4 regions of the Pseudomonas sp. NPDC090208 genome follow, and region 1 is predicted to be linked to each of the others. Evidence: predicted binding sites of a transcription regulator. Region 1 holds the regulator's gene; each other region holds the start of a gene.

Region 1 (7,683 bases):
GTTTCTTCACCCACCAGTTCCAGGTTGATCTCTTTCTTCAGCTGACGGGCCAGATCGCGAACCAGACGCGGGAAGCGGCCGAAGACTTTCTTGATCGGCTGCATGCGCGTCTTCATCACCGCGGTCTGCAGGTCAGCGGTGACCACGTCCAGGTTGGACACGGCCTTGGACATGGCTTCGTCGGCGCTGTTGGCGCCCAGGCGCACCAGGCGGTTACGCACCAGCACCAGTTCGCCGACCATGTTCATGATTTCGTCCAGCCGCGCGGTATCGACGCGCACGGTGGTTTCCGCTTCGGTCGGCGCCTTGTCGGCCACCGGCGCAGGTGCACGGGCAGCGGCAGGCGCAGCAGCCGGTGCCGGAGCCGCCTTGGCCGGTGCAGCAGCCGGCGCGGCGGCTTTGGCCGGCTCGGCTTTCGGTGCTTCTGCCTTCGGCGCTTCGGATTTCGCAGCTTCCGCTTTCTTCGCCGCAGCCGGTGGCGTGGCCGTGGCTGTCGCGCCCGCCGCTACGGCCGGTTCGAACTTGCCTTTGCCATGCAACTGATCGAGCAGCGCTTCGAATTCGTGATCGGTGATTTCGTCCGATGGCACTGCATCCGCAGCCTCAGCGGCGGTTGGCGCAGCGGCAGCCGGCACACCGGCGGTGTCAGGCGAGAAACTGCCTTTGCCGTGCAACTGATCGAGCAGCGCTTCGAATTCGTCGTCGGTGATTTCGTCGCTCGCCACTTCGCCCGCTGGCGCCTCAGCCGCAGGAGCTGCAGGCGGCACGACCGCGTCGACCGCGAACTGGCCTTTGCCATGCAACTGGTCGAGCAGCGATTCGAATTCGGCGTCGGTGATTTCGTCGCTCGGCGTTTCCCCGCTGGTTTCCTGGGGCGCAACCGGTGCAGCAGCACCCGCCGCTTCGGCCTTGACCGCATTCAGCGAGTCGAGCAGTTGTTCGAATTCCTGGTCGGTGATGTCTTCGGACGGCGCCTCGGCGACCTCCTCTTCCACGACTGGCACAGCGGCAGCAGCCGCCGCGATTTCATCGGCTGAAGCCGGCTCGGCCAGACGCGACAGCGCCGCCAGCAGCTCAGGCGTGGCCGGGGTGATGTCGGAGCGCTCGCGGACCTGACCGAACATGCTGTTGACGGTGTCCAGCGCTTCCAGCACCACGTCCATGAGTTCCGCGTCGACACGGCGCTCACCCTTGCGCAGGATGTCGAACACGTTTTCGGCGATGTGACAGCATTCAACCAGCTCGTTGAGCTGGAGGAAGCCGGCGCCCCCTTTTACAGTGTGAAAACCGCGAAAAATGGCATTAAGCAGATCCGCGTCATCCGGTCGGCTTTCCAGCTCGACCAATTGCTCGGACAACTGCTCCAGGATCTCGCCGGCCTCTACCAGAAAATCCTGAAGGATTTCTTCATCGGCGCCGAAGCTCATTGGGGGTGCTCCTAAAATTAACCGTCAAACCGATCCAGGGGCTGCATCAGCGTCCGGGCACATTGCTTTCGACGAAGCATTCACGCGCCGGATCAGCAGCCACTTTCACATAGAACCTGGAATCTAAAATCTTAGAAGCCAAGGCTGGATAACAGATCGTCCACATCATCCTGACCGGATACGACGTCTTCACGTTTATCGGCATGAATCTGCGGACCTTCACCCTTGGAATGAAGTTTTTCCTGTTCTTTTTGCTGGCGGAAGTGTTCCTGATCGTGCTGGATCCCGGCAAAACGATCGACCTGGCTGGCCATCAGCACCAGCTTGAGCAGATTGCTCTCGACCTCGGTGACCAGTGTGGTCACGCGCTTGATCACCTGACCGGTCAGGTCCTGGTAATCCTGGGCCAGCAGAATGTCGTTCAGGTGGCTGGCGACCTGCTGGGTTTCGGTCTCGCTGCGCGCCAGGAAGCCGTCGACGCGACGGGCCAGATCACGAAACTCGTCGGCGCTGATCTCGCGACGCATGAAGCGTCCCCAGTCGGCACTCAAGGCGCGAGCGTCGGCACTCAGGCCGTTCATCAACGGCGTGCTCTGTTCGACCAGATCCATGGTGCGGTTGGCCGCACCTTCCGTGAGCCTGACCACGTAGGACAGGCGCTCGGTGGCGTCGGTGATCTGCGAGACTTCTTCGGCCTGCGGCATGCGCGGGTCGATCTGGAAATTGACGATCGCGCTGTGCAGCTCGCGCGTCAGCTTGCCGACTTCCTGATACAGGCCACGATCCCGGGTCTGATTCAGCTCATGGATGACCTGCACGGCCTCGCCGAACTTGCCTTGTTCAAGGCTTTCGACCAATTCCTGTGCGTGTTTCTTCAGGGTCGACTCGAAGTCACCCATCGTTGAATCTTCAGGATTCATAGCGCCCTCGCAGCGGACATCAGCTATTGACGCGCTCGAATATCTTCTCGATCTTTTCTTTGAGAACCTGCGCGGTGAATGGCTTCACCACGTAGCCGTTCACACCGGCCTGAGCGGCTTCGATGATCTGCTCGCGCTTGGCCTCGGCAGTCACCATCAGAACCGGCAGATGACGCAGACGCTCGTCGGCGCGCACCTGACGCAGCAGGTCGATGCCGGACATGCCGGGCATGTTCCAGTCGGTCACCAGGAAATCGAAGCCACCGGCCTGCAGCATCGGCAATGCGGTGGTACCGTCATCTGCTTCGGCCGTGTTGGTGAACCCCAGGTCACGCAACAGGTTTTTTATGATCCGCCGCATCGTTGAAAAGTCATCAACGATGAGGATTTTCATGTTCTTGTCCAATTCGACCTCCAAGCAGTCTTTAACGCATCCAGTTCCTGGGTGCGCGTTCAATCATTACTCTCTGAGCGGCTCTGCGAAAACGAAGGGGGATGATGACGAGAAGGGATCACGCGCACAGCGAAACAGGCCTGCAAAAACCTGATCCGACCGGCTCCTGCCTTGTCTACCGTTGCCCTCAAACGCCCTGCACAGCCGGTCTTACATACAGCACGCAGATGCCGCGAAATGCCGCCCCTGCGTTCGATGCGTTACCGCGCGCGCCACTCTCCCAACCGGCCACGCAAGCGCGCGGCGCACTGGCTGTGCAGCTGGCTGACCCGCGATTCGCTGACCCCCAGGACCTCCCCGATCTCTTTGAGGTTCAGCTCTTCGTCGTAGTACAGCGCCAGCACCAGGCGTTCACGCTCCGGCAGGTTGGCAATGGCGTCCGCCAGCGCGCTCTGGAAACGTTCGTCTTCCAGATCCCGCGACGGTTCGAGCGACTGGCTCGCGCCGTCCTCGTGCAGCCCTTCATGCTCGCCGTCCTGCAACAGGTCGTCGAAGCTGAACAGACGACTGCCCAGGGTGTCGTTCAGAATCCCGTAATATTCGTCGAGACTCATTTGAAGTTCGGCAGCAACCTCGTGATCTTTAGCGTCACGACCGGTTTTTGCTTCAATTGCACGAATCGCGTCACTGACCATGCGCGTATTGCGGTGTACCGAGCGCGGTGCCCAGTCGCCCTTGCGCACTTCATCGAGCATCGCACCACGGATGCGGATGCCGGCGTAGGTCTCGAAGCTGGCGCCCTTGGTCGAGTCGTATTTGGTCGAGACTTCGAGCAGGCCGATCATGCCGGCCTGGATCAGGTCCTCGACCTGCACGCTGGCCGGCAGACGTGCCAGCAGGTGGTAAGCGATGCGCTTGACCAAGGGGGCATAACGCTCGATCAGCTCATACTGGGAATCTTTGGATGATTTGCTGTACATGCGATAGCCACTTGCTGTCATGACACGGGCCCTGCACTGGTCTGGTGAACCAGGCGCTCAACGAAAAATTCAAGGTGGCCACGCGGATTCGCCGGCAGCGGCCAGGTGTCGACCTTCTGCGCGATGGCCTTGAACGCCAGCGCACATTTGGAACGCGGGAATGCTTCGTACACGGCACGCTGTTTCTGCACGGCCTTGCGCACGCACTCGTCGTACGGCACAGCGCCGACGTATTGCAGCGCCACGTCGAGGAAACGGTCGGTGACCTTGGTCAGCTTGGCGAACAGGTTGCGCCCTTCCTGCGGGCTCTGCGCCATGTTGGCCAGCACGCGGAAACGGTTCATGCCGTAGTCGCGGTTGAGCAGCTTGATCAGCGCGTAGGCGTCAGTGATCGAGGTCGGTTCGTCGCACACCACCAGCAGCACTTCCTGAGCCGCGCGCACGAAGCTGACCACCGATTCGCCGATCCCGGCAGCGGTGTCGATCACCAGTACGTCGAGGTTGTCGCCGATCTCGCTGAACGCCTGAATCAGGCCGGCATGCTGGGCCGGGGTCAGCTGGACCATGCTCTGGGTGCCCGAAGCGGCCGGCACGATGCGCACGCCGCCAGGGCCCTGCAACAGGACATCGCGCAGCTCACAGCGTCCCTCGATGACGTCGGCCAGGGTGCGTTTGGGGGTCAGCCCCAACAATACGTCGACGTTGGCCAGACCCAGATCGGCGTCCAGCAACATGACGCGACGCCCGAGCTCGGCCAGGGCCAGTGAGAGGTTCACTGACACGTTGGTCTTGCCGACGCCACCTTTGCCACCGGTCACCGCGATAACCTGTACGGGATGCATGCTGCCCATAGTTAATTCTTTACCTTGTCTTGCTTAGACCTAAGCCACATGTAGGGCTGCACGTTCAGTGTGTGAACAATGCCTGGCAGACCATCGATGCAGGTATATTCCTGTGTCATTTTCCCTACCTAGCCCACGCGCTTGTCGGGGCTGTGATAAAGATCCGCAAACATATCCGCCATCGCTTCCTCGCTAGGCTCCTCCTGCATCTGCACGCTGACAGCCCTGCTCACCAGCTGGTGCCGACGTGGCAAATGCAGATCATCCGGTATCCGTGGGCCATCGGTGAGATAGGCCACGGGCAATTCGTGTGTCACCGCCAGGCTCAGCACTTCGCCGAGGCTTGCGGTTTCGTCCAGCTTGGTCAGGATGCACCCGGCCAGACCGCAACGCTTGTAACTGTGGTACGCCGCTGTCAGCACCTGCTTCTGGCTGGTGGTGGCCAGGACCAGATAATTGCGCGCCTTGATCCCGCGACCGGCGAGGCTTTCCAGCTGCAGCCGCAGGGCCGGATCGCTGGCCTGCAGGCCGGCGGTGTCGATCAGCACGACGCGCTTGCGCAGCAACGGTTCCAGCGCCTGAGCCAGCGACTGCCCCGGGTCGACATGGGTCACCGGCACATTGAGGATACGCCCCAATGTCTTGAGCTGCTCCTGGGCACCGATGCGGAAGCTGTCCATGCTCACCAGCGCGATATTTTGTGCGCCGTATTTCAACACATATCGCGCCGCCAGTTTTGCCAGAGTGGTGGTCTTGCCCATGCCGGCCGGGCCGACCATGGCAATCACCCCGCCTTCTTCCAGCGGTTCGATCTCCGGCGTGACGATCATGCGCGCCAGATGGGCCAGCAGCATGCGCCAGGCGTGCGGCTGGTCGTCGACGTTCGGCACCATGTCCAGCAGGTCGCGCGACAGCGGGCCGGACAGGCCGATGCGCTGCAGACGACGCCACAGGTTGGCCTGCTGCGGACGGCTGCCCTGCAACTGGTTCCAGGCCAGCGAACCGAGCTGGACTTCCAGCAGTTCGCGCAGGCCGGTCAATTCGGAACGCATCGACTCGTAGGCGCGCTGGCTCACCGCAGGTTCGGCGGTGGCACGTTCGGCGCGCTCGGCGCGGTCCGCAGCAATGGCCGCATGGATCGACGGGCGGAACGGCTCGTCCAGAGTCGGCTCGATGTGCTTGCTGTCATCCATCGCCAGGCCCGAGAACAGCTGACGGTTGCCGACGGCATCCAGCTCGGTGCGGCTGCTCAGCTCGGCCTGGGCAGTGACGATGCGCGACTGGGTCTTGCGCAGCTCGTCTTCCAGCTCGATGTTCGGCACGCGCGGCGCCAGCGCCGACAGCTTGTAGTCCAGCGCGGCAGTCAGCTCGACGCCGCCGGCGATCCGCCGGTTGCCGATGATGGCCGCTTCCGCGCCCAACTCATCACGAACCAGTTTCATGGCTTGTCGCATATCGGCGGCGAAAAAACGCTTAACTTGCATGACTCACTACCTCAGCCGTTCGGCCCGACAGTCGCTACGATGGTGACTTGCTTATTGTCAGGAATTTCCTGATAAGCCAAAACATGCATGTTCGGTACTGCCAGGCGCCCGAAGCGGGACAACATGGCGCGAACCGGACCTGCGACCAACAAAATAACCGGCTGACCCTGCATCTCCTGACGCTGCGCCGCTTCGATCAACGAGCGCTGAAGTTTCTCAGCCATGCTCGGTTCGAGCAGAACGCCTTCTTCCTGACCCTGTCCTGCCTTCTGCAGACTATTGAGCAATATCTGTTCCAACCTTGGCTCAAGGGTGATGACAGGCAGCTCCGGCTCAATGCCGACAATGCTTTGCACGATGGCGCGGGACAGCCCGACCCGTACGGCGGCCACCAGCGCGGCGGTATCTTGACTCCGCGCCGCATTGTTGGCGATGGCCTCGGCGATGCTGCGGATGTCGCGCACCGGCACCTGTTCGGCCAGCAGCGCCTGCAACACCTTGAGCAGCGCCGACAGCGACAGCACGCCCGGTACCAGTTCCTCGGCCAGCTTCGGCGAGCTCTTGGCCAGCAGGGTCATCAGTTGCTGCACTTCCTCGTGCCCGATCAGCTCATGGGAGTGCTTGTACAGAATCTGGTTCAAGTGCGTAGCGACCACGGTACTGGCGTCGACCACGGTGTAACCCAGCGACTGCGCCTGAGCGCGCTGGCTGATTTCGATCCACACCGCTTCCAGGCCGAACGCCGGGTCTTTGGCATTGATGCCGTTGAGACTGCCAAATACCTGACCCGGGTTGATCGCCAGTTCGCGATCCGGATAGATCTCGGCTTCGGCCAGGGTCACGCCCATCAGGGTCAGACGGTAGGCACTCGGCGCCAGATCGAGGTTGTCGCGAATGTGTACGGTCGGCATCAGAAAGCCCAGCTCCTGAGAGAGCTTCTTGCGCACGCCCTTGATCCGCGCCAGCAGTTGACCACCCTGATTGCGGTCCACCAGCGGAATCAGGCGGTAGCCCACTTCCAGACCGATCATGTCGATCGGGGTGACGTCATCCCAACCCAGCTCCTTGGACTCCTGGGCACGGGTCGGCGACGGCAGCATTTCCTGTTGCCGCTTGACCTCCTGAATGGCTGCCAGCTTGGCTTCGTTCTGTTTCCGCCACAGCAGGTACGCACCGCCCGCCGCCGCCAGTCCGAGGCTGATGAAGGAGAAATGCGGCATGCCCGGCACCAGACCCATGACGATCATGATGCCTGCCGACACGGCCAGCGCCTTGTGCGAGGTGAACATCTGGCGGCCGACCAGCTTGCCCATTTCTTCCGAACCGGACGCACGGGTCACCATGATCGCCGCCGCCGTGGACAGCAGCAGCGATGGCAGCTGCGCCACCAAACCGTCACCGATGGTCAACAGGGCGTAGACCTTGCCGGCGTCGGCGAAGGTCATGTTGTGTTGCAGGATACCCACCAGCATGCCGCCGATGAGGTTGATGAACAGGATCAACAGACCGGCGATGGCGTCACCGCGAACGAACTTGCTGGCACCGTCCATGGAGCCGTAGAACTCGGCTTCCTGGGCGACTTCCAGACGACGGCGCTTGGCTTCGGGCTGATCGATCAGACCGGCGTTGAGGTCGG
Region 2 (7,683 bases), on a different contig from region 1:
GACGGCGATGTTGCTGATGACCTACGGCGTGGGCGCCAGTATCGGGCCGCTGATTGCCGGTGTGCTGATGAAGAGCTTCGGCAGCAACATGCTGTACGCCTTTGTCTGCTTCGTCGCGTTGATTCTGGTGGTGCGCATCCGGCCGAAAGCCGTGACCAACCTGCACCAGGTCGAAGACGCGCCGTTGCACCACATCGCCATGCCGGAAAGCATGGCCAGTTCGCCGCTGGTAGTCGCCCTCGACCCACGGGTCGACGAGCAGGTGGTGCACGATCAGATGCACACAGCGGCTGCGGCGCCTGAGCAGCCTTCCGAGACTGCCGACGATGCTGCTGCGACAGCCGAGCCGGAAGCGCCGGAGCGGGTCGTGGCCTCGGGCGAAGGCGTGGTGCGGCCGGTAGCGGTGGTCGATGGCGAGGCCAGCACCGAGTCCCAGGACGCCCGGCCCGACCCTGCGCATGAGGCTTCCCGCGATGTGGGGGTGGATCGGCCGTTATGACGGTCGCTAAGCCATTGTGGGATGGCTGCGATTTCCTGTAGGAGCGTGGCTTGTCCCGCGACCGACTGCGCAGCAGTCGTAAATCCGGTACATGCGGTACGTCAGGAATGCAAAGTCGTCAGGTTCTGCTGCCGGTTCCCGACAGGTCGCGGGACAAGCCACGCTCCTACAGGTGGCGCCCGCGTGGGGATCAATGCATGGCCCCAGCGTTCTCCAGTTCCATCAACCGCTCGGTCCACAGCGCGTCGTCCAGCGGGTATTGTGCCTTGCCAGTGATGTGAGCCACGGCGCCGGCCTGTCGTGCGGCAAAGCCTGTGGCCAATGCTTCGCCCAACCGCTGGGCCGCCCGGCACAGGCAGGCATCCCGCGTCTCCGCGTGGTTCACCAGCAGCACGATACTGGCATCGCACATCAATAGGCTTTCGATCTGCGCCAGCGCCTCTGCCTGCCGCAAATCGGCGGCCAGCACTTCCACGCAGCGCCCGGAGCTGTCGGTGATGCGTCTGGCTACGGTTTGCAGCCGTTCGCGCTGTTTCGCCACCAGAATCAGGTCATAGCCCCGGGCGGCCAGGCGTCGCGCATAGATCAGGCTACGGCCTGACATCGCCCCGACGATCACCGCTGTTCCCTTGTGTCTGAGCATCTCGTGTCTGCCATCGGCTTCATCGGGCGTCAGGGTAGGGCGCTGGTCACGCGGGTGCCGGTCATAAAACCCACCATTCCAGACGTGTTTTCCGGCCATGCCACGAATGGCCGGAATCGATGTTTTTACGACTCATATGACAGCGTTCATCTCTCTAACATCGGTTTCGACATGCACGACGCAGCACGGCCCGACCGCCCTGCGACGTGCCAACCCTTGTTTGCGGAGACTGCGACATGAATTTGAGCAACAACACCATCTTCATCACCGGCGGGACTTCCGGTATCGGCCGCGCACTGGCCGAAGCCTTTCATCAACGTGGCAACAAGGTGATCATCGCCGGTCGTCGCGCCGCGTTGCTGGAGCAGATCACGGCGGCCAATCCGGGGATGGAAGCGGTGACCCTGGACGTCAGCGATGCCGCCGATATCGCTCGGGCGACCGCCGAAGTGGTGCGTCGTTTCCCTGGCCTGAACGTGTTGATCAACAACGCCGGGATCATGCAGATCGACGACGCCAGCGGGGCCATTGACGAGCAACTGCTGATCGACACCCTGACCACCAACGTCTCCGGCCCGATCCGCGTCACCTCGGGCCTGATCGAGCACCTCAAGGGCAAGCCCGACGCGGTGATCATGAACGTGTCTTCGGTGCTGGCGTTCGTGCCGCTGGCCTTTACTGCCGTGTACAGCGCCAGCAAGGCGGCCTTGCACTCGTACACCCTGTCGCAGCGCTACATGCTGCGCAACACCTCGGTTCGCGTGTTGGAAATCGCGCCGCCATGGACGCAGACCGATCTGCTCAACAGCAATGACGAGCCGCGTGCCATGCCGCTGGGCGAGTTCATCGAGGAAACCCTGGCTGTGCTGGCCAGCGATGCCGACGAAATCCTCGTCGAGCGTGCCGTACCGTTGCGCACTGCCGCGGGCCCGGACGAACGGGCGTTTTTCAACGGTTTCAACGACGCGTTCGCAGCGGGTTGAAATAACAGCGACGGCGGCGGTGTCATTTGACGCTGTCGCCGTCGAACTTTTTGTTTCGCTGTCGCCGATTGGACCTAGAATCGATTTTTTCTGACGGACAGCCTGTTCATGCAAACCGTTGCTCTCATTGTCAGGCCCGACTTTCAGGTCATGAGCCTGGCGGCGCTCTCGGCGTTCGAATTCGCCAATGTGGCCGCTGAAGAGCGGCTCTACGACATTCATCTGCTGTCCGAGCACGGCGGGCTGGTGGCAGCCAGTGCGTTGTACACCTCGGTGTCGACCCAGGCGTTGGACAAGGCCGAATACGACACGGTGCTCATCAGCGGCGCCATGGACCGCTCGGATGCGACCCCGGCCATCAACGCCTTCCTGCTGCAGGCCTACGCCCGTTGTCGGCGGGTCGGAGCGCTGTGTGTGGGCGCGTTCGCACTGGCTGAGGCCGGCCTGCTTGATGGCCGTCGGGCCACGGTGCACTGGGCCCGGGCGCAGGAAATGCGGCGGAAGTTTCCGGCGATCAAGGTCGAGGAAGACCGCATCTACATCATCGACGGCAAGATCTGGACGTCGGCCGGCATGAGCGCCGCGCTGGACCTGACCCTCGGCATGGTGGAAAAGGACCACGGCGCCGAACTGGCGCGTAAAGTGGCGCAACACCTGGTGCTCTACCATCGCCGCGCCGGCGGTCAGTCGCAGCATTCGGCGATGCTGGAAATGAGCCCCAGCTCCGACCGCGTGCAGATGGCGCTGGACTACGCGCGGAAAAACCTGCGTCGCGAACTGTCGGTGGAAGAACTGGCCGATGCAGCGTGCCTGAGCCCGCGCCAGTTCAGTCGCACGTTCCGCGCGCAGACCGGCACTTCGCCGGCCAAGGCCGTGGAGAACCTGCGTCTGGAGGCGGCACGGCTGATGATGGAGCAGGGGCGGCTGCCACTGGAAACCGTGGCCAGCGAAACCGGCTTCGGCGATCGCGAACGCATGCGCCGGGCCTTCTTGCGGGTTTACGGGCAGTCACCGCAGTCACTGCGTCGCAGTTCGGGGCCGACGGTGGAGGTGTTTTAGGGCGGGGGAGTGGAGCAGCTTTTGATTCTGGCCGAAGGCCGTGGGAGGGAGCCCTGCTCGCGAAAGCGTCATGGCCGACACGGCGAGGCTGGCTGGCATACCGTCTTCGCGAGCAGGGCTCCCTCCCACAAATAATCGGTGTTGCCGGATTTGTAGCAGCCTGGCTTGCCAGTGTCTGCGATCCTGAGACCGCCGACGCCGGCAAGCCGGGCTACCCAAGACGAATCAATAGTCGTCGTCTTTGTCGAAACGGCGGGCTTCGCGTTGCAGGTGATAGACGAAACGCTCGACCTGACGCTGCACCAGCCCCGTCATGTTGTGGAAGCGCACACCGGCAAAGGTGGTGTTGAACTTCTCTTCAAAGTGCAGATGGCGCAGTTCCACCGAGGTGGTCATGCTGCCGATCGGCAGGGCCGCCATGAAGCGCTCGTACACCTGACCCAGCTGGATGCGGTCGGACACGTCGCCCTCGAAACGCAGCTTGCAACCGGTGGCGGAAATGTCCAGCAGTTTGCCTCTGAGCGGCGATTTGAGCTTGTCGCCCGCCAGTTCGATGTCGACCAGCGAAGCCAGTTTCAACGCAGCGCGGAATGCGTTGCGGCGCTGGTGATAGACGACTTCTTCGGGCAGCGGGCCGCGATAGCTGTGCGGGTCTTCGATGATGGTCATCTGGGATTTGACTTCCCAGGCCACGCGCACGCCTTCATGGAAGCCTTCGACGCGAAACGACTCGCCATTGGCCATGTAACGCTCGCCGTCGCGAGGGATCATCTCGTCCAGCGCCACGACGTTGGTGTCACGGTCGACTTCGATGACGTAACTCTGGAAGCGCTGGCTGCGTTCGTGGAAGGTGATGATCAGCGGATCATGGCTTTCCATCAGCAGTCGCAGGGTGGAGGCAATTTCCAAAGGCGTGGTAAGTACCTTTGGGGGCTGCGGAGTATCTTCCGCACTTAATGCATTCACGGTTCATCCATCTCCAGGCAAAAAACGACAGCGTGCGACTGCGGCATTTTGCCATCATGTTGCACACCTTGATACAAGAACTTACGCCTGGCTAAGCGGACGTGGTCTGGCTCTTCCCGATGTCGATCCGCGGCTGTCATACAGCGCCGGCGTGTCGCCACCGTTGAGGATTCTCAGTTGCTGGGCCGTGGTCAGCTGTTGCAGCTGGATCAGACTGCCATTCTGTTCGTTGGCTGCCTGACATTCGACCATCAGTGCGCTGAGCTCGTCGCCCGCTTTCAACAATGCGTCGCCTACCGACGAATGCCTGGCCACGTCTTCGAGTCCCGCGCGATTGGCGGGCAGGCCCAGGCTGGTCATCAGTTGGCTACGTCTGCGTCCGTGCTGTTCGAGCACGATCACCAACGCCTGTTTCTGCGCCAGGATGTGTTCCATTTCGACCATATTGCGACCGTGAAGGGCGATCGATTCAGCCTTCAGGATCTCCAGCAGGTGCCGGGTCGGCGCAATATCGTCCGTGATCAGTTGAAGCAACGTTGTGTCTTGCATCGCATGCCCTGGGATTCAAGCGTCCAGAAGCCCCTGCGCAGACCGGGGGCTAGCGCTGGGCTTCGAAATTAAGCAGTTTGTTCGCAACACGGTTGCTGTCGACCTTGTAGCTGCCGTCGGCGATCGCCTGCTTCAACTCGGCCACACGGGCGCTGTTGACGGCGGGCTGATCACGCAACGAGTCAGTGATCTTCTGCAACTGTTGAGCTTCACTGCTCAAATGTACTTTCTCACCGCTGCCACTGACGTTCGCGGAAGTGTCGGCCGTGGCGGTTGCCTCGGTCTTGCCTGCTTCCTTGCTGCCGGCGGTACGCGAAGTACCTCCAACGGTAGTGGCGCTATTCAAACGACTGAAGTCGATGACCATGATTGAAAACCTCTGGGTTCTTGGACGCTTGCCATTGTTTCGACCAAGCCCGGAATAACTTTAGGCTTTGTACGAAAAGTGGCTGCGCTCGGACAGGCGGCATTGAATACGGCCTTGCCTGACATGCGCTCGCGGACTTTCGTACAAACCCCAAGGCCAGTGCGAAAACAGTCGTCCATTGACTTCGCAGGGGGCGTGACGGTTCCGAGTGTAGAAAAAGCGCAAGCGTAGCGCCAGAGGTTCGACAGGTTTACATGGGCACCTCGACCTGCCCGGGGGCAACGATGTTGGCCTTGATGACCCGTTTGGAGTTCAGGTTCTTGACCCGTATCTGTTCGTTGAAACCGCCGTCGGACAAGGCCTCGCCGGGCATGCGCACACTCATCGAACCGCTGCGCGCGCTGATCACCACCTGATCGCCCTTGCGCACCATCTGCGGTTGCGCCAGGTGAACCGGTGTCAGAATCTGATCGATGACCGTTGGTCGGACAACTTTCTGCCCGACCGCCTGATCCAGCGAATCGAGAAAGCCCTGGCCGAGCAGGCCGACATCGCGTTCACGCATGGCGACGTCGCCTTCGCTGACGATGGCATCACGCTTCATCGGGCGCACCACGGTCACCACGTTGCGATAAAGATGTACCTGCGCGGGCACGAACACCGTCCACGGTGAGCTGCCTTCGCAGCGCAGGCGTACCGTCACGCGACCGACCGGTTGGGCCGGGCTTTCCAGGCTGGCTGTCAATTCCTTGTCGCAATGCGGCATGCGCAGGCGCGGGTCGAGCTGCTTGACTTCGATTTCATAGCGGCCCTGGGTCTGGCTGGTCGCCAGATAGTCTTCCACGGTGAATTCAAGAAAGCCCTGGGTGACGCCGATAAGTTGTTCAGGCATGGTCACGTTGTCCGCGCGGCCCAGGCCCGCGGTGCCCAGCAGACACACGGCAGCCAGCACGCGCAACAAGTTGCGGCTTGCGCGTTGGAAGTGTCGGGATACTGTCGTTAGTGTGTTCATGACGGGTAAATAGCAAGGCCCGTGCCGCTTGCCGATCCGGCAGTGCGCAATTGGTCGTTTGGGGAGGTGTGGTGCATGGCTGGTGTTTTGGATTCAGTGAACCAGCGCACTCAACTGGTAGGGCAGAACCGCCTGGAATTGCTGCTGTTCCGTCTGGACGGCAAGCAGTTGTACGGGATCAACGTGTTCAAGGTAAAAGAGGTGCTTCAGTGCCCGAAACTTACCCTCATGCCCAAATCCAGTCCGATCGTGCGCGGAGTGGCTAATATTCGTGGCGGGACGATCCCGATTCTCGATCTGTCGATGGCAACCGGCGCAGCGCCGCTGGCCAACATCGGCAACGCGTTCGTGATCATCACCGAGTACAACACCAAGATTCAGGGTTTTCTGGTGCATTCGGTGGAGCGCATCGTCAACATGAACTGGGAAGACATTCATCCGCCACCCAAGGGAACCGGTCGCGATCACTACCTCACGGCAGTGACGCGCATCGACAACCAGTTGGTGGAAATCATCGACGTGGAGAAGATCCTCGCCGAGGTGGCGCCGGTTTCGGAAAACATTTCCGCCGGTGTGGTGGATGCCGAAGTGCAGCACAAGGCGTTGTCGCTGCGGGTGCTGACGGTGGATGACTCGTCGGTGGCGCGCAAGCAGGTCACCCGTTGCCTGCAGACCGTGGGTGTCGAAGTGACGGCGTTGAATGACGGTCGTCAGGCACTGGAATATCTGCGCAAACTGGTGGACGAAGGCAAAAAGCCGGAAGAAGAGTTCCTGATGATGATCTCCGACATTGAAATGCCGGAGATGGACGGCTACACCTTGACTGCCGAGATCCGTAACGATCCGCGCATGCAGAAGCTGCACATCATCCTGCACACTTCGTTGTCCGGGGTGTTCAACCAGGCAATGGTGAAAAAAGTTGGAGCCGACGATTTCCTGGCCAAGTTCCGGCCGGACGATCTTGCCGCGAGAGTGGTGGATCGGATCAGGGCGGCGGATATCAGCTGAAGCGGACCTTCAGCTGTTCACATGATTTGAGAGGCGGCATGTCTACAGGTAATTTGGATTTTGAACAGTTCCGGGTCTTCCTGGAAAAAGCCTGTGGCATCTTGCTGGGTGAAAACAAGCAATATCTGGTTTCCAGTCGCCTGAACAAGCTGATGGAACAGCAGGGCATCAAGTCCCTGGGCGAGCTGATTCAACGCATCCAGACTCAGCCGCGCAGCGGTTTGCGCGAGCAGGTGGTGGATGCGATGACCACCAACGAAACCCTGTGGTTTCGCGATACGTATCCGTTCGAGGTGCTCAAGAGCAAGGTGTTGCCGGAGCAGATCAAGGCCAGCCCTGGTCAGCGTCTGCGGATCTGGTCGGCCGCCTGTTCGTCGGGGCAGGAGCCGTATTCGCTGTCGATGTCGATCGATGAGTTCGAGCGCAGCAATCCGGGGCAGTTGAAGTCCGGGGTGCAGATCGTGGCGACCGACCTGTCGGGCAGCATGCTCAACAACTGCAAGACGGGTGAGTACGACAGCCTGGCGATTGGCCGGGGGTTGTCGCCGGATCGTCTGCAGCGGTATTTCGATCAGAAGACGCCGGGGCGCTGGACGG
Region 3 (7,683 bases), on a different contig from region 1:
AGCAGCGGCATGCGCACGATGCGGTTACGCAGGCCAAAGCTCTTGTGCAGGTAAGGAATCTTCTCGGCTTCCCACGCAGCGGCGGATTCGGCGACGTGGTCCTTGAATTTCTGGTCGGCGCGCGGATCGTTGGTGTCGTCCCACTCCAGCAGGGTGTTCAGCAGCTCAGGGTGCGAACCGCTGCAGTGGTAGCACTCGCGGTTGTTTTCCAGCACCAGCTTCCAGTTGGCTTTTTCCATCAAGGTGGTCTGCACCGCCACCTTGGTGTTTTCCATGTCGTACGGTTCCATGTAGTGCTGCAGGGTCTGCAGGAACTCGTCGATGGCCGGCGGGTTTTCCGCCAGGCTGATGAAGATGTAGCCGCCGGCGGTCTTGCAGTTCACCGGCTTGAGGCTGAAGTTCTTCATGTCGAAGTCGTCGCCCATTTCGGTGCCGGCGTACAGCAGGCGACCGTCCAGCTCGTAGGTCCACTGGTGGTACGGGCAGACCAGTTTGGCGACCTTGCCTTTTTCCTTGGTGCACAGGCGCGAACCGCGGTGGCGGCAGACGTTGTGGAAGGCGGCGACGGTGCCGTCAGGCTTGCGCACGACAAGGATCGGGTTCTTGCCGATTTCCAGGGTGAGGAAGTTGCCTTTGGCCGGAATCTCGCTGGTCATGCCGGCGATCAGCCATTCTTTTTGAAAGATTTCCTGCATGTCGATTTCAAACAGCCGCTCATCGCTGTAGAAAGGCTGCGGCAGCGAGTAAGTGCGCTCACGAGTCTGCAGCATCTCGGCGGTGGCCTTGCGTGCAGGTTCCAGCGGGTCGCCCAGGCTCAGCTTGGTGGTGACGTCCATCTTTCAGGTCCTCATGACCGCAATTTCAGCGGTCTGCGAATGTGGCTAATACGGTTGTGTTGTGTGTCTGGCACGCGAGGCGACAAGGTGGCTGTCGCTCATGTTTATGGGTGTAAAGAAGTCATGTCGATTTAGCGGCGAGTGTGGAGCCGCGAGCGACGCGAACCTTATCCATGGGCGACATGGCCGAATCCGTTGACGACTACGCAGCCCCTATAGACCGGGCCTGGTCGCCATAAGTATGTGAATGTCGCTGATAGGTAAATAGGCGGTTCTTCCGTTACGCAGAATCGCCACCATAAGAGGCCGACAGTCGGCCGTGGAGAGCAAGCATGTCCCAGAATTTCCTCAGCCCGGTCAACACTCAGACTTGGGCCAATGGCCGCCACCTGGTGCGGGTTGTCAAAGTGATCCAGGAAACCTGGGATGTCCGCACCTTCTGCTTCATGGCGGACCAGCCGATCCTGTTCTTTTTCAAGCCGGGTCAGTTCGTCACCCTGGAGCTGGAAATCGAGGGTGTGCCGATCATGCGCTCGTACACCATTTCCAGTTCACCATCGGTGCCTTACAGCTTCTCGATCACCATCAAGCGCGTGCCGGGCGGCAAAGTGTCGAACTGGTTGCACGACACCCTGCACGAAGGCCAGGAGCTGGCGGTTCACGGCCCGGTCGGGTTGTTCAACGCCATCGACTTCCCGAACCCGAAGATTCTCTACCTCAGCGGCGGCGTCGGTATCACGCCGGTGATGTCCATGGCGCGCTGGTACTACGACACCAACGCCAACGTCGACATGGTGTTCGTGCACAGTTCGCGTTCGCCGAAAGACATCATCTACCACCGCGAGCTGGAACAGATGGCGTCGCGTATCAACAACTTCTCGCTGCATATCGTCTGCGAGAAACACGGGCTGGGCGAGCCGTGGGCTGGTTATCGCGGTTACCTGAACCAGAAGATGCTGGAACTGATGGCGCCGGACTTCATGGAGCGTGAAGTGTTCTGCTGCGGCCCGACGCCGTACATGAACGCGGTCAAGCGTCTGCTGGAAGCCAACGGCTTCAACATGGCCCAGTACCACGAAGAATCCTTCGGTGCGACGCCACCGGAAGCCCGCGCCGACGCCGTGGAGCACGCCGAACAGGCGGCCGAGGCGCCGGAAGTCGATATCTCCGAATTGCATCAGGTGGAATTCACCGACACCGGCAAGAGCATTCGCGTGGCACCGGGCGAAACCGTCCACGCGGCGGCTGCCAAGCTTGGCCTGATGATCCCGAAAGCCTGTGGCATGGGCATCTGCGGCACCTGCAAGGTGATGAAACTGAGCGGGGAAGTGGAGATGGAGCACAACGGCGGCATCACTGATGACGACGTGGAAGAGGGTTACATCCTGTCGTGCTGCAGCGTGCCGAAGGGCGACGTTCGTATCGAATATTGATTGATAAACGGTTGTAGGAGTGAGCTTGCTCGCGATGGCGTCGGGTCAGTCGCCAAGAGGTTGCCTGATCTGACGAATCGCGAGCAAGCTCACTCCTACAAAGGTCATGTTCTCCCAGACAAAAAAGGGGAATGCACGCGAGTACATTCCCCTTTTGCATTGATACGGGTAATTACAACCGGAACCGCGCCACCATGCCGTTCAGGTCCACTGCCAGGCGCGACAGTTCGCTGCTGGCCGCACTGGTCTGATTGGCACCGGTAGCGGTCTGGGTCGACAGGTCACGGATGTTGACCAGGTTGCGGTCCACTTCCCGTGCCACCTGGGCCTGTTCTTCGGCAGCGCTGGCGATGACCAGGTTGCGTTCGTTGATTTCCACCACCGCACTGTTGATGGTGTCCAGCGCCACGCCGGCACCCTTGGCGATGTTCAGGGTCGATTCGGCGCGTTCGGTGCTGCTGCGCATCGAGTTGACCGCCTGTTCCGTACCGCCCTGAATACTGCCGATCATGCGTTCGATCTCGCTGGTCGACTGCTGGGTGCGGTGGGCCAGGGCGCGGACTTCGTCGGCGACCACGGCAAAACCACGACCGGCTTCACCGGCGCGAGCGGCTTCGATGGCGGCGTTGAGGGCCAGCAGGTTGGTCTGGTCAGCCAGGCCGCGGATCACGTCGAGTACCTTGCCGATGTCGCGGGATTCGTCAGCCAGATTTCCGATCAGGGTGGCCGTGCTCTGTACGTCGCCGCTCATGCGTTCGATGGCGCTGACGGTTTCCTGAACCAGATCGCGGCCATCGCTGGCGGAGGTGGTGGCGCTCTTCGAGGCTTCCGAGGTGCTGACCGCGTTGCGTGCGACTTCTTCCACGGCGCTGGTCATCTGATTGACGGCGGTCGCCGCCTGCTCGATTTCGTTGTTCTGCTGCGACAGGCCGCGTGCGCTTTCGTCGGTGACCGCGTTCAGCTCTTCAGCCGCCGAGGCCAGCTGAGTGGCGGAGCCGGAGATGCGTTGCAGGGTGTCGCGCAGTTTCGACTGCATCTTCAGCATGGCCGCCAGCAGGCGACCGGCTTCATCGGTGCCGTCGACCTTGATGGTGTGGGTCAGGTCGCCTTCGGCGATTTCCTCGGCGGCGTTCAGCGCGGACGCAATCGGATGGGTAATGCTGTTGGTCAGCAGCCAGGCGAACAGCAGGGTCAGCGCCGTCGCGATGATCAACAGCGCCACCACCAGCTTGAAGGCAGTCGAATACTGGTCCGACGCGTTCTGGTTGGCGTCGTTCATCTGGGCGGTGTTGATTTCCACCAGGCGGGCCAGCGTCGCGTTCATCTGGTCCGAGTTGGTCTGCAGGTCGGCGTTCAGCAGCACGGACAGATCGTCGAGTTTGTTGGCCCGGCTCAGGGATTTCATGCGGTCTTCGAGCTGGCGGTAGTCGTTGAGCGTTTTCAGGTACTGCTCGTAGGCGGCCTGTTCGTCCGGTGCGGCAATCAGCTTGGAGTAGATCGCGCGGGCGTCGTCGATCTGTTTGTTGCGCATCGACAGCAGGTCGATGGTTTTCTGTTGCGTGTCGGCGTCGCGGTTGAGCATCAGGCGGTACGACAGCACGCGCAGGCGGATGCTCGCCTCGGTCAGTTTGTCGAGGTTCTTGATAGCCGGCACGATATTGGTGGCGATCTGTTCGGACGCGCCATTGATCTTGCTCATCTGCGTCAGGGCGAAAATGCCCAGCGCCAGCATCAGCACACCAATGATGGAAAAACCAAGGAACGCGCGGGGCGCGATGTTCATATTGCGTAGGGACATGACGGTTCCTGACAGGGCCGCGATCCATGCGAGACAAGGTGGGTAAAAGGCAGTAATGCATGCCTTATCGGTCAGCCTCGCCGAGACTTGAACGCGCAGATGCGTGATGCGCGTTCATGTCGCAGGGGGGCGATCTGACGAACAGCAGGAACAAGAGAGGCAAAACGCAGTCAATCAGGACCTCGATGCGTTTGCGGAATCGAAGCGGAACAAGTGCTTTTCTGGTCGGTGTTGTGGCGTGATTGCCCTGATTTCACTGGTAGCTGAAGTGACTTTTCTTTATCGTACGCGCCCTTTGAAATTTGCCTGAGATATCAAAATGTTGGAAGCATCCCTAAGCCAGTTGGAAAAGCTCGTCAGTGACCTGGTACAGCAGAATCAGGAGCTGCAGAACGCAAACGCACAGCTCAACGAAGAGCTGCAGAAAGCCAGGGATGACAACGACAGCCTGCAGCTGAGCCTGCTGGAGCAGGAAGAGAAGCAAGGCGCCACCGCTGCACGCATCCAGGCGCTGGTGGATCGCGCGACCAGCGTCAGTGCAGTCGGCGCATGATCATCGAACGCGACACCACCAAAGTCATTTCCATCCTGGGCAATGACTACACCATCAAGGCGCCGCCCGGTCAGGAGCAGACCCTGATGGACGCGGTGGTCATGCTCAAGGCGGCGTTGTCGGAAACCAAGCGCAGCTACCCGGCGTTGATCGGTGATCGTCTGTTGGTGCTGGCGGCGCTGAACCTGTGCTCGAAGCAGATCGAACTCAAGCAGCAGCATGCCGCCGAGCTGAGCCGCTATGAAGAACAGGTCAGTGCGACAGTGGAAGTGATCGAAAAGACGATTGCCCAAGGTTGACACGGCAATAGGCGTGGACCGGTTTCCTGTGGGAGCGAATTCATTCGCGAGAGGTTCGTTCGGGCGACAAGAGTGCGTCGTTTGAAATGGCGTCTCGCGAATAAATTCGCTCCCACAGTTTCCGCATTTTCTGCAACGCCGCCGATGGTACGCCAAGCACGGCACGTTGTAGGAGTGAGCTTGCTCGCGATTGCGATAGATCAGCCACTGTTGCAGTGGCTGATTCAATGTAATCGCGAGCAAGCTCACTCCTACAGGAGCGGCCTTTGAATCACGCCCCCATCACCAACCGGATATCCGCTGCCAGCTCACGCACGCGGGCTTCTTCGGTGTCCCACGAGCACATGAACCGTGCGCCGCCGCTGCCGATGAAGGTGTAGAACCGCCAGCCCTTGGCGGTCAGCGCGGCGATGGCGGCTTCCGACAATTGCAGGAACACGCCGTTGGCCTGCACCGGGAACATCAGTTCCACGCCGGGAATGTCCTTGACCAGATCCGCCAGCAACTGCGCGCAGCGGTTGGCGTGACGGGCGTGTTTCAGCCAGGCGTCGTTTTCCAGCAGGCCGACCCACGGCGCCGACAGGAAACGCATCTTCGAGGCCAGTTGACCGGCCTGCTTGCAGCGATAGTCGAAGTCTTCGGCCAGTTTGTGGTTGAAGAACAGGATCGCCTCACCCACCGCCATGCCGTTTTTGGTGCCGCCGAAGCAGAGCACGTCGATGCCGGCCTTCCAGGTCAGCTCTGCCGGCGTGCAGCCCAGGTAGGCACAGGCGTTGGCGAAACGGGCACCGTCCATGTGCAGGTTCAGGCCCAGTTCCTTGCAGGTGTCGCTGATGGCTTTTAGCTCTTCGGGCAGGTAGACACTGCCGACTTCCGTGGCCTGAGTCAGCGTGACCACGCGCGGTTTGGGGTAGTGAATGTCGGCGCGCTTGAGCGCCACTTCGCGAATCGACGCGGGCGTCAGCTTGCCGTTCTCGCTGCGGGCGGTCAGCAGCTTGGAGCCGTTGGAAAAAAACTCCGGGGCGCCGCATTCGTCGGTCTCTACGTGGGCGGTTTCCGAGCAGATGACGCTGTGGTAGCTCTGGCACAACGACGACAGCGCCAGCGAGTTGGCGGCGGTGCCGTTGAAGGCGAAGAACACTTCGCAGTCGGTTTCAAACAGCTGACGGAATTGATCGGCGGCGCGCGCTGTCCATTGGTCGTCGCCGTAGGCGCGTTCATGGCCGTGATTGGCTTGTTCCATGGCCGCCCACGCTTCCGGGCAGATTCCCGAATAGTTGTCGCTGGCAAACTGCTGGCTTTGGTCTGACATGGCCGGTTCCCTGTGATCGAAGGCAGTGACTGTAACGAAGATTTCAGGATTTGGTCATGCACAGTTGCGTCAGAAAATTCAGCCATGCGGCGAAGTGAGATGAATGACCTGAAAACCGCCCCCCGCGCCGAGCGCGATCGTGCCCTGGACCTGCTCAAATGGCTGGCGATGCTGAGCATGCTGCTCGACCATCTGCGCTACGTCGGTTGGTCGGTGGACTGGTTGTATGTGCCGGGTCGGTTGGCGTTTCCGTGGTTTTGTCTGGCGATCGCGATGAACGTCAAGCGCTCTGCGGCAAACATCGTCGATGCTCGGCAATACGGACGCTATTTGCTTTGGCTCGCGCTGTTTTCGCTGGTAGCGGAATGGCCCTATCGGTTGTACATGGCGGGGGAGGTCGGCACGCTCAATGTGCTGCCGACTCTGGCGCTGGGCATGCTGGTGGCTCAGGGTGTGATGGCCCGTGAATGGTTGCCGCGAGGGCTGGCAGTTGTGGCTGTGGGCATCGGGGTGGCGTTTCAGCAGCACCTAATGTTCGGCGCCTATGGCGTGCTGCTGCCGACGGCGTTCGTGCTGGTATTGCGACAATCGCTGTGGCTGGCGCTGGTGCCGGGCGTGATCTGCCTGTTGAGCAATGAATGGCCGAAGATCATCGACGGCATGCTCTGGGGCGACCCGGTTTCCGTGGGGGCGCTGGTGGTGTGTCTGCTCGGGCCGTGGCTGGGGCTGACGATATTGCGCTGGCGCCCGGCGTTCGGGGTATGGCCGATGCGGCGTTGGGCGTATCTGATTTATCCGGGGCATTTTTTGCTGTTGTACGCGCTGCGGACGCTGATTTTGTAGGAGCGTGGCTTGCCCGCGAACCGTTACCGCGCACCACTCCTATTGGTCTGATTCGAAAGCCGATCCTGTAGGAGTGAGCTTGCTCGCGATGCGTCATTCCAGACGCTGCGGTTGTGACTGACAAATCGCATCGCGAGCAAGCTCACTCCTACAACGGGCGTGCATCGCGGGCAAGCCAGCTCCTACAAGGGGTGTAGAAATCTCTGTAGACAAACCGCCATCACCGCCCGTATCTTGCGCACCAGGCCACCGCAGTGGCCAGCGTCGCTCGGACGGTTCCGGGCGCTTACGTCTTCTAGAGGCTCTCATGGCTGACCAAGGTTCGCCGCGCCGCTTTGCGCGCATCGATCGACTCCCCCCTTACGTGTTCAACATCACTGCCGAGCTGAAAATGGCCGCTCGTCGTCGTGGTGAGGACATCATCGACCTGAGCATGGGCAACCCCGATGGGGCAACGCCGCCGCACATCGTCGAAAAACTGGTCACTGTCGCCCAACGTGAAGACACTCACGGCTACTCGACTTCGCGTGGCATCCCGCGTCTGCGTCGGGCGATCTCCAGTTGGTACAAAAGTCGCTACGAGGTCGATATCGACCCGGAAAGCGAAGC
Region 4 (7,683 bases), on a different contig from region 1:
CCGGGCTCTGGGTCGGGCGTCTGAAACGCAGCTTCAACGCGATCAAACAGGAAGTCGAACGCGAAATCGGCGCCGACGAGATTCGCCGTCAGTTGCACAACGAACACATCCTTTCGCTGGAAGAAGAAGCGCGCAAGATCATGCAGCCGCAGCAGCCCCAGCCACCGGCTCAGCCTGTGGCCCAGGCCGCACCGCCGGTCGCTGAAACCGTGCCGCCCGCAGCGCAGCCGACGGTCGCGCCGAGTGCTGCACCTGAAACGGTTGCCACGCCAAGCGCGCCCTCCGCCAACGATTCGTCACAGCCACCACGAGCCCCATGAGCGAAATTCCGGAAAACGACCAGCAGATGCCGCTGGTGTCGCACCTCACCGAACTGCGTTCGCGCCTGCTGCGTTGCGTGCTGGCGATCTTCGTGATCTTCGGCGGGCTGTTCTACTTCACGCAGAAGATCTACACCTTCGTGTCGGCGCCGTTGCGCAAGTTTCTGCCTGAAGGCGCGACGATGATCGCCACCGATGTGGCCTCGCCGTTCCTGACGCCGTTCAAGCTGACCATGATGGTCGCGCTGTTCCTCGCCATGCCGGTGATCCTGTACCAGATCTGGGGCTTCATCGCGCCCGGCCTGTACAAGCACGAAAAGCGCGTGGCGGTGCCGCTGCTGATCTCCAGCATCATTCTGTTCTACGCCGGGATGGCCTTTGCCTATTTCCTGGTGTTTCCGCTGATTTTCCACTTCTTCGCCAGCGTGACCCCGGAAGGCGTGTCGATGATGACCGACATCGCCAGTTATCTGGACTTTGTCATGACCCTGTTCCTGGCGTTCGGCGTGGCGTTCGAGATCCCCGTGGCCGTGGTGCTGCTGGTGTGGATCGGCATCGTCGACGTGAAGTACCTGAAAAAGATCCGCCCGTACGTGATCATCGGCTGCTTCGTGGTCGGCATGATCCTCACACCGCCGGACATCTTCTCGCAGACCCTGTTGGCCGTGCCGATGTGGCTGCTGTTCGAGATCGGTGTGCTGTGCAGCGGCATGGTCAGCAAACGTGGCGAGCATGAGGACGAAGAGTCGGCGAGCGACAAGCAGGATCAGCCGCCAGCGACCCGCCCATGAACCTGTTGTTGCTCGAAGACGCCGACTTCATTTCGGCGGACCGCGTGGTCCTGCGTGACCGGCGCCTGCGCCACATGCAGGAAGTGCATCGTTCGGAAGTCGGTGACAGCCTGCGGGTTGGCCGGGTCGGCGGCCTGCTCGGCAGCGCAGAACTGCTGCGCCTGGAAGACCGCGAAGCGGAGCTTTCCGTCAGCTTCGACCGCGAACCGCCGGCCAAGCTGCCGCTGACCCTGGTCCTTGCCCTGCCGCGCCCGAAAATGCTGCGCCGGGTGTTCCAGACCGTCGCCACCATGGGCGTGCCGCGCCTGATTCTGGTCAACAGCTATCGCGTCGAGAAAAGCTTCTGGCAGACGCCATTCCTGCAGCCGGCCGCCATTCGCGAGCAACTGGTGCTCGGCCTGGAACAGGCCCGCGACAGCGTCTTGCCGGAGGTGGTCATTGAAAAGCGCTTCAAGCCCTTCGTTGAAGACCGCCTGCCTGCCATCGTCGGTGACACGCTGGGGCTGGTCGGCCATCCCGGCGATTTTCCTGCCTGCCCGCGTGCGGTGGATCAGCCTGTCACGCTGGCCATCGGCCCTGAAGGTGGCTGGATTCCCTACGAAGTCGAGTTGCTGCGCGCTTCCGGGCTGAATCCTGTGCAGCTGGGAGAGCGTATTCTGCGAGTCGAAACCGCCGTCACCGCCCTTCTCGCCCGGTTGTTCTGACCCCCCACAACTTGCCCTGCACACGCGTTTCGCTTGCCCTGCTCCCCTTGTAGGAGCGTGGCTTGTCCCGCGACCGGCGACGGAGTCGTCGTAAAGCCTGCGCACGCGGTGTGTCAGAGAAATCGTGTGCTCAGGTTTTACTGCCGCTGCGCGGCAGGTCGCGGGACAAGCCGCGCTCCTACAGGTGCAGATCACATCGAGCGGGCTGGTACGGCCAAATGCCATGACAACCCTGCCACTTCCGCCGTACGGCGTTACAGTTCGTCGCGCCGCCGCCGATAATCCGGCATCGATAAAAACAACGCGAAAGGAATCATCATGTATCGCTGGATTGCCCAACACCTCGGAAACGTGAGTGTCAGTCGCAAGCTCGCCATCGGCTTCGGGCTGGTGCTGCTGCTGACGCTGGTCATCACCGCCACGGGCTGGTCCAGCGTGACGACGCTGATCGATCGTGGCAACAAGCTGGCGACCATTTCGCAGATCAGCGAACAGACCCTCGACCTGCGCTCTGCGCGCATGCGTTATGACACGCAATACAACGCCGATGCCGCGACGGCTGTCATGACCGCGCTGAACAAGCTGGACGGCGACCTGAAAACCGCCCGCAGCATGCTCAGCAGCGCCGGCGACCTGCAACTGCTCGACGCGCAGATCCAGGCCGCAGGCGACTACCGCCGCAGCTTCGCCGACATGAGCAAGGCCATCGAAACCCGCGAAGCCAGCCGTACCAATCTGGGTGCGACCGCTGACGCCGCCGTCGATGAAGTCAGCAAGATCGAAGAAGCGCTGCTGCAGCACGACAACATCCTGCAATTCAATGCCGCCGTCGGCGTGAGCAAGCAGATCCAGCAAGCGCGCTTTCAGGTGCGCGGCTACACCTTCAGTGGCAATCCGGATTTCGAGAAGAACGCCAACGCCGCCATCGACGAGGCCATCGTCGGCGTCAACAGCCTGGCCGGCGACGTGTCATCGCAATACATCCCGCAGCTGCAACGGGCCAATCTGGCGCTCAAGGGCTACCGTGAAGCCGTCGGCCAGTACCGCAATGCCCACCAGATCAGCCGCCAGGCCATGGACAAGATGGCCGCACTGGGTCAGGACCTGCTCGACCTCAGCGACAAACTGGCCGCCTCGCAGAACGCCAAGCGCGATGCCGACAGCCATTCGGCGCAGCTGACGCTGAGCATTGCCACGGCGCTGGCGCTGTTTTTCGGGGTGCTTGCGGCCTGGGCCATCACTCGCCAGATCGTCCTGCCGCTGCGTCACACCCTGGTGGTCGTGGAGCGTGTCGCGTCCGGCGATCTCAGCCACAACCTTTCGGTCGAGCGGCGTGACGAACTGGGTCAGCTGCAACGCAGCATCCAGCGCATGACGGTCAGCCTGCGCGAACTGATCGGTGGCATCAGCGACGGCGTCACGCAGATCGCCAGCGCTGCCGAGCAGCTGTCGGCGGTCACTGAACAGACCAGCGCTGGGGTCAACAGCCAGAAAGTCGAGACCGATCAGGTGGCCACCGCCATGCACGAGATGACCGCCACCGTGCAGGAAGTCGCGCGCAATGCCGAAGAAGCCTCGGAAGCCGCCGTAGCCGCCGATCAGCAGGCCCGCGAGGGTGATCGGGTGGTCGGTGAAGCCATCGCCCAGATCGAGCGCCTGGCCAGTGAAATGAGCCATTCCACGGAGGCCATGGGCGAACTCAAGCGCGAGAGCGACAAGATCGGCAGCGTGCTCGATGTGATCAAGTCGGTGGCCCAGCAAACCAACCTGCTGGCCCTCAACGCCGCCATCGAAGCGGCCCGCGCCGGGGAAGCCGGGCGTGGTTTTGCCGTGGTCGCCGACGAAGTGCGCAGCCTGGCCCAGCGCACGCAGAAGTCCACTGAAGAGATCGAGGAGCTGATCGCCGGCCTGCAAAGCGGCACCCAGCAGGTGGCGACGATCATGGACAACGGTCGCGAACTGACCGTCAGCAGCGTCGAACTGACCCGTCGCGCCGGTGGTTCGCTGGAAAGCATTACCCGCACGGTGTCGGCGATTCAGGCAATGAACCAGCAGATCGCGGCCGCCGCCGAACAGCAGAGTGCCACTGCCGAAGAGATCAACCGCAGCGTGCTCAACGTGCGCGATGTCTCGGAGCAGACCTCGGCCGCCAGTGAAGAAACCGCTGCGTCGAGTGTCGAACTGGCGCGGCTGGGCACGCATTTGCAGGGATTGGTGGGGCGTTTTCGGGTGTGACCTGCACGCCACATACTCGCGCAATACACAACACCCGTGGGAGGGAGCCCTGCTCGCGAAAGCGTCCCGTCAGACGGCAAAGCACTGGCTGACACAACGCATTCGCGAGCAGGGCTCCCTCCCACAAGGGTCCTGCGTCAGTCATGAGAATGTGACCGGCTTCACCTTCAGAATCCGCTCGGAAATCTCCTACAGCCAACTCAGGTCACCTCCCCCGCCCGCCTGCCGATGCGCTTCCAACGCTCATTCGCAGGAGGTGCCTCATGTTGCAGGGAATCAATCGAGCGCTGGCCAATACCAGCGTCAAACTCAAGTTGCTGCTGGGTTTCGGCCTGGTCCAGCTATTGGCCTTGTCCATTGCCGTCACCGGCTGGCATGGCCTGGACACCATGATCGACCGCGCGGAGTCGTTGAGCGCGCTGGCGCAGCTCAATTCCAGAACCAAGGATCTGCGCGTCCAGCGCCTTCTGTTTCGTGAGGAAAACACCCCCGAAAGCAGCAACCGTGTGATGAACCTGATCACGGAGATCAACGGTTACCTGCTGACCATGCGCAATGAAAACCCGCCGACAGACGTTCTGGCTCTGCTCAACCGGCAAAGCGAGACCATGCGCGTTCTGGAGCAGTCGTTCAAAGACCTGGGCCAGATGCTGCAACAACGCGAAGCCACTCGCGCCCGCCTGAAGACACTGTCGAACAGCGCCATCGAATCTGTCGGAATGGTGGAGGCAGAGGTTCTGAAAGCGGTAAGCATGGAGCAGAACAGCGGGGAACGCCTGACCGAATTCAACAACGTTCTGCAACTGCGCCGGCTGATCGAAAGCGCCCGCTACGAGGCTCGGGGCTATGTTTTCACTGGTCAGCCGCAGTTTGAAACAGCGGCAGACCGATCAATCGCCGACGCCCTGAAGAGTATCGAGCAGATCGCCAAAGATCAGGCCGACCACAGCTTCACCGCCTTGCATACCGCAAGGCAGACCATCCTGGATTACCGCAAGGAACTGGCGGCGTTCAAAGGTTTGCAGGCCAACGTCGTCGCGGTGCACGAAGCCATGCGTGTCATGGGCGAAGAGTTGCTGACGTCCATTCGTAATATCAGAACCCTGCAAATCACCCAGCGCGACAACGACGCCAGACAGTCACGCACAATGCTTGGTGCCGCTGCCGGGCTTGCCATTGTCTTTGGCCTGCTCGCCGCGTGGCTGATCACCCGCCAGATCGTCGAGCCCCTGCGCCAGACCCTGATCGCAGCCGAGCGCATTGCCCAGGGCGATCTGAGCAAGGATCTGCAGGTCTGCCGGCGTGATGAAATGGGCGCCCTGCAACAGCGCATGCAGGACATGATCGTCAGCCTGCGCCAGTTGATCAGCGGCATCGGCGACGGCGTCTCTCACATCGCCAACGCGGCCAGGCAGTTATCGGCGGTGACCGAGCAGACCCGGTCCGGGGTCAACACACAGAAGGAAGAAACCGAGCAGGTCGCCACCGCCATGAACCAGATGGCCGCCACGGTGATGGAGGTGGCGCGCAACGCCGAAGAGGCCAGCGAGGCGGCCTGCCAGGCCGATCAACAGGCACGGGAAGGCGATCAGGTGGTCAACGACGCCATTGCGCAGATCGAGCGTCTGGCGGCCGAGGTCAGCAACTCGACTCAGGCCATGGAACAACTGAAACAGGAAAGCGACCGCATCGGCAGCGTGCTGGACGTGATCAAGTCGGTCTCGCAGCAAACCAACCTGCTGGCCCTCAACGCCGCGATCGAGGCGGCCCGGGCCGGTGAGGCCGGGCGCGGCTTTGCCGTGGTGGCCGATGAGGTGCGCAGCCTGGCTCAGCGCACGCAGGAGTCCACCGAGGAAATCGAGGTGCTGATCGCGGCATTGCAGAACGGCACGCAACAGGTGGTCAGCACCCTCGACGCCAGCCGCGAACTGACCGACAGCAGCGTCGAGCTGAGCCGACGCGCCGGCGGCGCACTGGACAGCATCACCCGCACGGTGTCGACCATTCAGAACATGAACCAGCAGATCGCCACTGCCGGCGAGGAACAGAGCGTGGTCGCCGAACAGATCAACCGCAGCGTGCTCAATGTCAGCGACATCGCCCAGCAGACAGCGGCATCCAGCGAACAGACCGCAGCGGCCAGCGTTGAGCTGGAGCGGTTGGGGATGCAGTTGCAGGGGTTGGTGGGCAAGTTCAGGGTTTAGGCCCCAAGGTCGGACCCGGCCGTTGTAGGAGTGAGCTTGCTCGCGATTGCATCTTCACAGGCGACATAGATACCAGCCCAAAAACCGCCATCGCGAGCAAGCTCACTCCTACAGGTTCACAGCGTGCCGGGCCGGATCACAAACAAAAACGCCGCCGAGAATTGCTCTTCGGCGGCGTTTTCGTTCAGCGGGTCATTCAGGCATTGGCGAACGCGTGTTCGTTGACATGAGTGGCCGGCTGCAGTGGCAGCAGCGGTGCATGGGGGTCGGCCTTGACCGAGGCCCGCCAGGCGTCCAGCCACGCGGCATTGCCTTCGGCCCAGACCAGCTCGTGCAGACGCGCCAGCGCCACCGGGTCGCTGAGCAGTTGCAGACGCTCGTGGTTGCTCAGGTTTTCCGGACCACCCTTGACCGCATGACGGACGCGCTCGATACGCATCCACTCGATCGGCTCGGCCTGGCGGTGACGGGACGTCGCCAGCGCGCAGGCCAGGGCGTTCTGCTGCGGGTCGACCACGGCGCGGACAAAGCCGTCGTTCAGCGCATGCCAGCGGTTTTCGTGGGTGTACTGATCGGTGGAGACCAGTTCCTGTGGCGGCGTGTGCTCTTCCGGAATCAGGAAATAGCTCTCGTCTTTCGCCTTCAGGCCCAGTTTGGTCCGGCTGGAAATCACCGACACCGGAATCGACAGGATCAGCGAACCGACAATCGGCGTCAGCCACCACAGGAAGCTCGGGTTCAACCAGATCACCAGCGCGGCCCAGGCAAAGCCCAGCACCGTCTGCGGACCGTGACGCTTGGCCGCTTCGCTCCATGGCGTGGAGTCGTCGTCACGTTGTGGCGAGTTCCAGGTCGCCGCCCAGCCGAGGAACGCGGCGAGGACGAAACGGGTGTGGAAAATCATCCGCACCGGCGCCAGCAGCATGGAGAACAGCATTTCCATGAGCATCGACAGGGTGACCTTGATCCGGCCGCCATAGCCCTCTGCACCCTTCGCCCAGATCAGGACGATGCTGAGCAGTTTCGGCAGGAACAGCAGCACGATGGTGGTGGAGAACAGCGCCACGGCTTTTTCCGGGTGCCACTGCGGCCACAATGGATACAGCTGACGCGGCTCCAGGAAGTAGGTCGGCTCCATCAGCGTGTTGACCGCCAGCAGTGCCGTCGACAACACCAGGAACAGGAACCACAACGGCGCCGACAGGTACGACATCACGCCGGTCAGGAACACGGCACGGTGTACCGGGTGCATGCCCTTGACCAGGAACAGGCGGAAGTTCATCAGGTTACCGTGGCACCAGCGACGGTCACGCTTGAGTTCGTCCAGCAGGTTCGGCGGCAGTTCTTCGTAGCTGCCCGGCAGGTCGTAGGCAATCCACACGCCCCAGCCGGCACGGCGCATCAGCGCGGCTTCGACGAAGTCGTGGGA

What was found. The regulator FliA, encoded in region 1, starts transcription of late flagellar genes. The targets are predictions, from matches to a motif close to CTAAAGTTTNNNNNNNNNNNGCCGNTAA.
Region 2: a site for FliA is predicted at 5,103-5,130, ahead of flgM (flagellar biosynthesis anti-sigma factor FlgM). Genes of this name have one in related genera too.
Region 3: a site for FliA is predicted at 4,132-4,159, ahead of ACIPL0_RS26795 (methyl-accepting chemotaxis protein). Genes of this name have one in related genera too.
Region 4: a site for FliA is predicted at 2,070-2,097, ahead of ACIPL0_RS01265 (methyl-accepting chemotaxis protein). Genes of this name have one in related genera too.

Annotation. Positions count from the first base shown of each region.
Region 1 is NZ_JBIVCU010000017.1:136,434-144,116, forward strand. Features, by position in the region: gene ACIPL0_RS24675 (chemotaxis protein CheA) at 1-1,427, opposite strand, end outside; gene ACIPL0_RS24680 (protein phosphatase CheZ) at 1,559-2,347, opposite strand; gene ACIPL0_RS24685 (chemotaxis response regulator CheY) at 2,367-2,741, opposite strand; gene fliA (RNA polymerase sigma factor FliA) at 3,002-3,742, opposite strand; gene fleN (flagellar synthesis regulator FleN) at 3,739-4,572, opposite strand; gene flhF (flagellar biosynthesis protein FlhF) at 4,692-6,047, opposite strand; gene flhA (flagellar biosynthesis protein FlhA) at 6,059-7,683, opposite strand, start outside.
Region 2 is NZ_JBIVCU010000007.1:68,817-76,499, reverse strand. Features, by position in the region: gene ACIPL0_RS13765 (MFS transporter) at 1-499, shown strand, start outside; gene ACIPL0_RS13760 (SDR family NAD(P)-dependent oxidoreductase) at 690-1,142, opposite strand; gene ACIPL0_RS13755 (SDR family oxidoreductase) at 1,379-2,125, shown strand; gene ACIPL0_RS13750 (GlxA family transcriptional regulator) at 2,234-3,184, shown strand; gene ACIPL0_RS13745 (flagellar brake protein) at 3,410-4,150, opposite strand; gene ACIPL0_RS13740 (flagella synthesis protein FlgN) at 4,232-4,699, opposite strand; gene flgM (flagellar biosynthesis anti-sigma factor FlgM) at 4,749-5,066, opposite strand; gene flgA (flagellar basal body P-ring formation chaperone FlgA) at 5,317-6,078, opposite strand; gene ACIPL0_RS13725 (chemotaxis protein CheV) at 6,154-7,086, shown strand; gene cheR (protein-glutamate O-methyltransferase CheR) at 7,125-7,683, shown strand, end outside.
Region 3 is NZ_JBIVCU010000021.1:55,497-63,179, reverse strand. Features, by position in the region: gene gbcA (glycine-betaine demethylase subunit GbcA) at 1-836, opposite strand, end outside; gene gbcB (glycine-betaine demethylase subunit GbcB) at 1,169-2,269, shown strand; gene ACIPL0_RS26795 (methyl-accepting chemotaxis protein) at 2,442-4,067, opposite strand; gene ACIPL0_RS26790 (hypothetical protein) at 4,387-4,620, shown strand; gene ACIPL0_RS26785 (cell division protein ZapA) at 4,617-4,919, shown strand; gene ACIPL0_RS26780 (low specificity L-threonine aldolase) at 5,191-6,231, opposite strand; gene ACIPL0_RS26775 (TraX family protein) at 6,331-7,074, shown strand; gene alaC (alanine transaminase) at 7,382-7,683, shown strand, end outside.
Region 4 is NZ_JBIVCU010000001.1:303,597-311,279, forward strand. Features, by position in the region: gene tatB (Sec-independent protein translocase protein TatB) at 1-320, shown strand, start outside; gene tatC (twin-arginine translocase subunit TatC) at 317-1,111, shown strand; gene ACIPL0_RS01260 (16S rRNA (uracil(1498)-N(3))-methyltransferase) at 1,108-1,815, shown strand; gene ACIPL0_RS01265 (methyl-accepting chemotaxis protein) at 2,215-4,050, shown strand; partial or broken gene ACIPL0_RS01270 (methyl-accepting chemotaxis protein) at 4,314-5,399, shown strand; gene ACIPL0_RS01275 (methyl-accepting chemotaxis protein) at 5,391-6,254, shown strand; gene mdoH (glucans biosynthesis glucosyltransferase MdoH) at 6,451-7,683, opposite strand, start outside.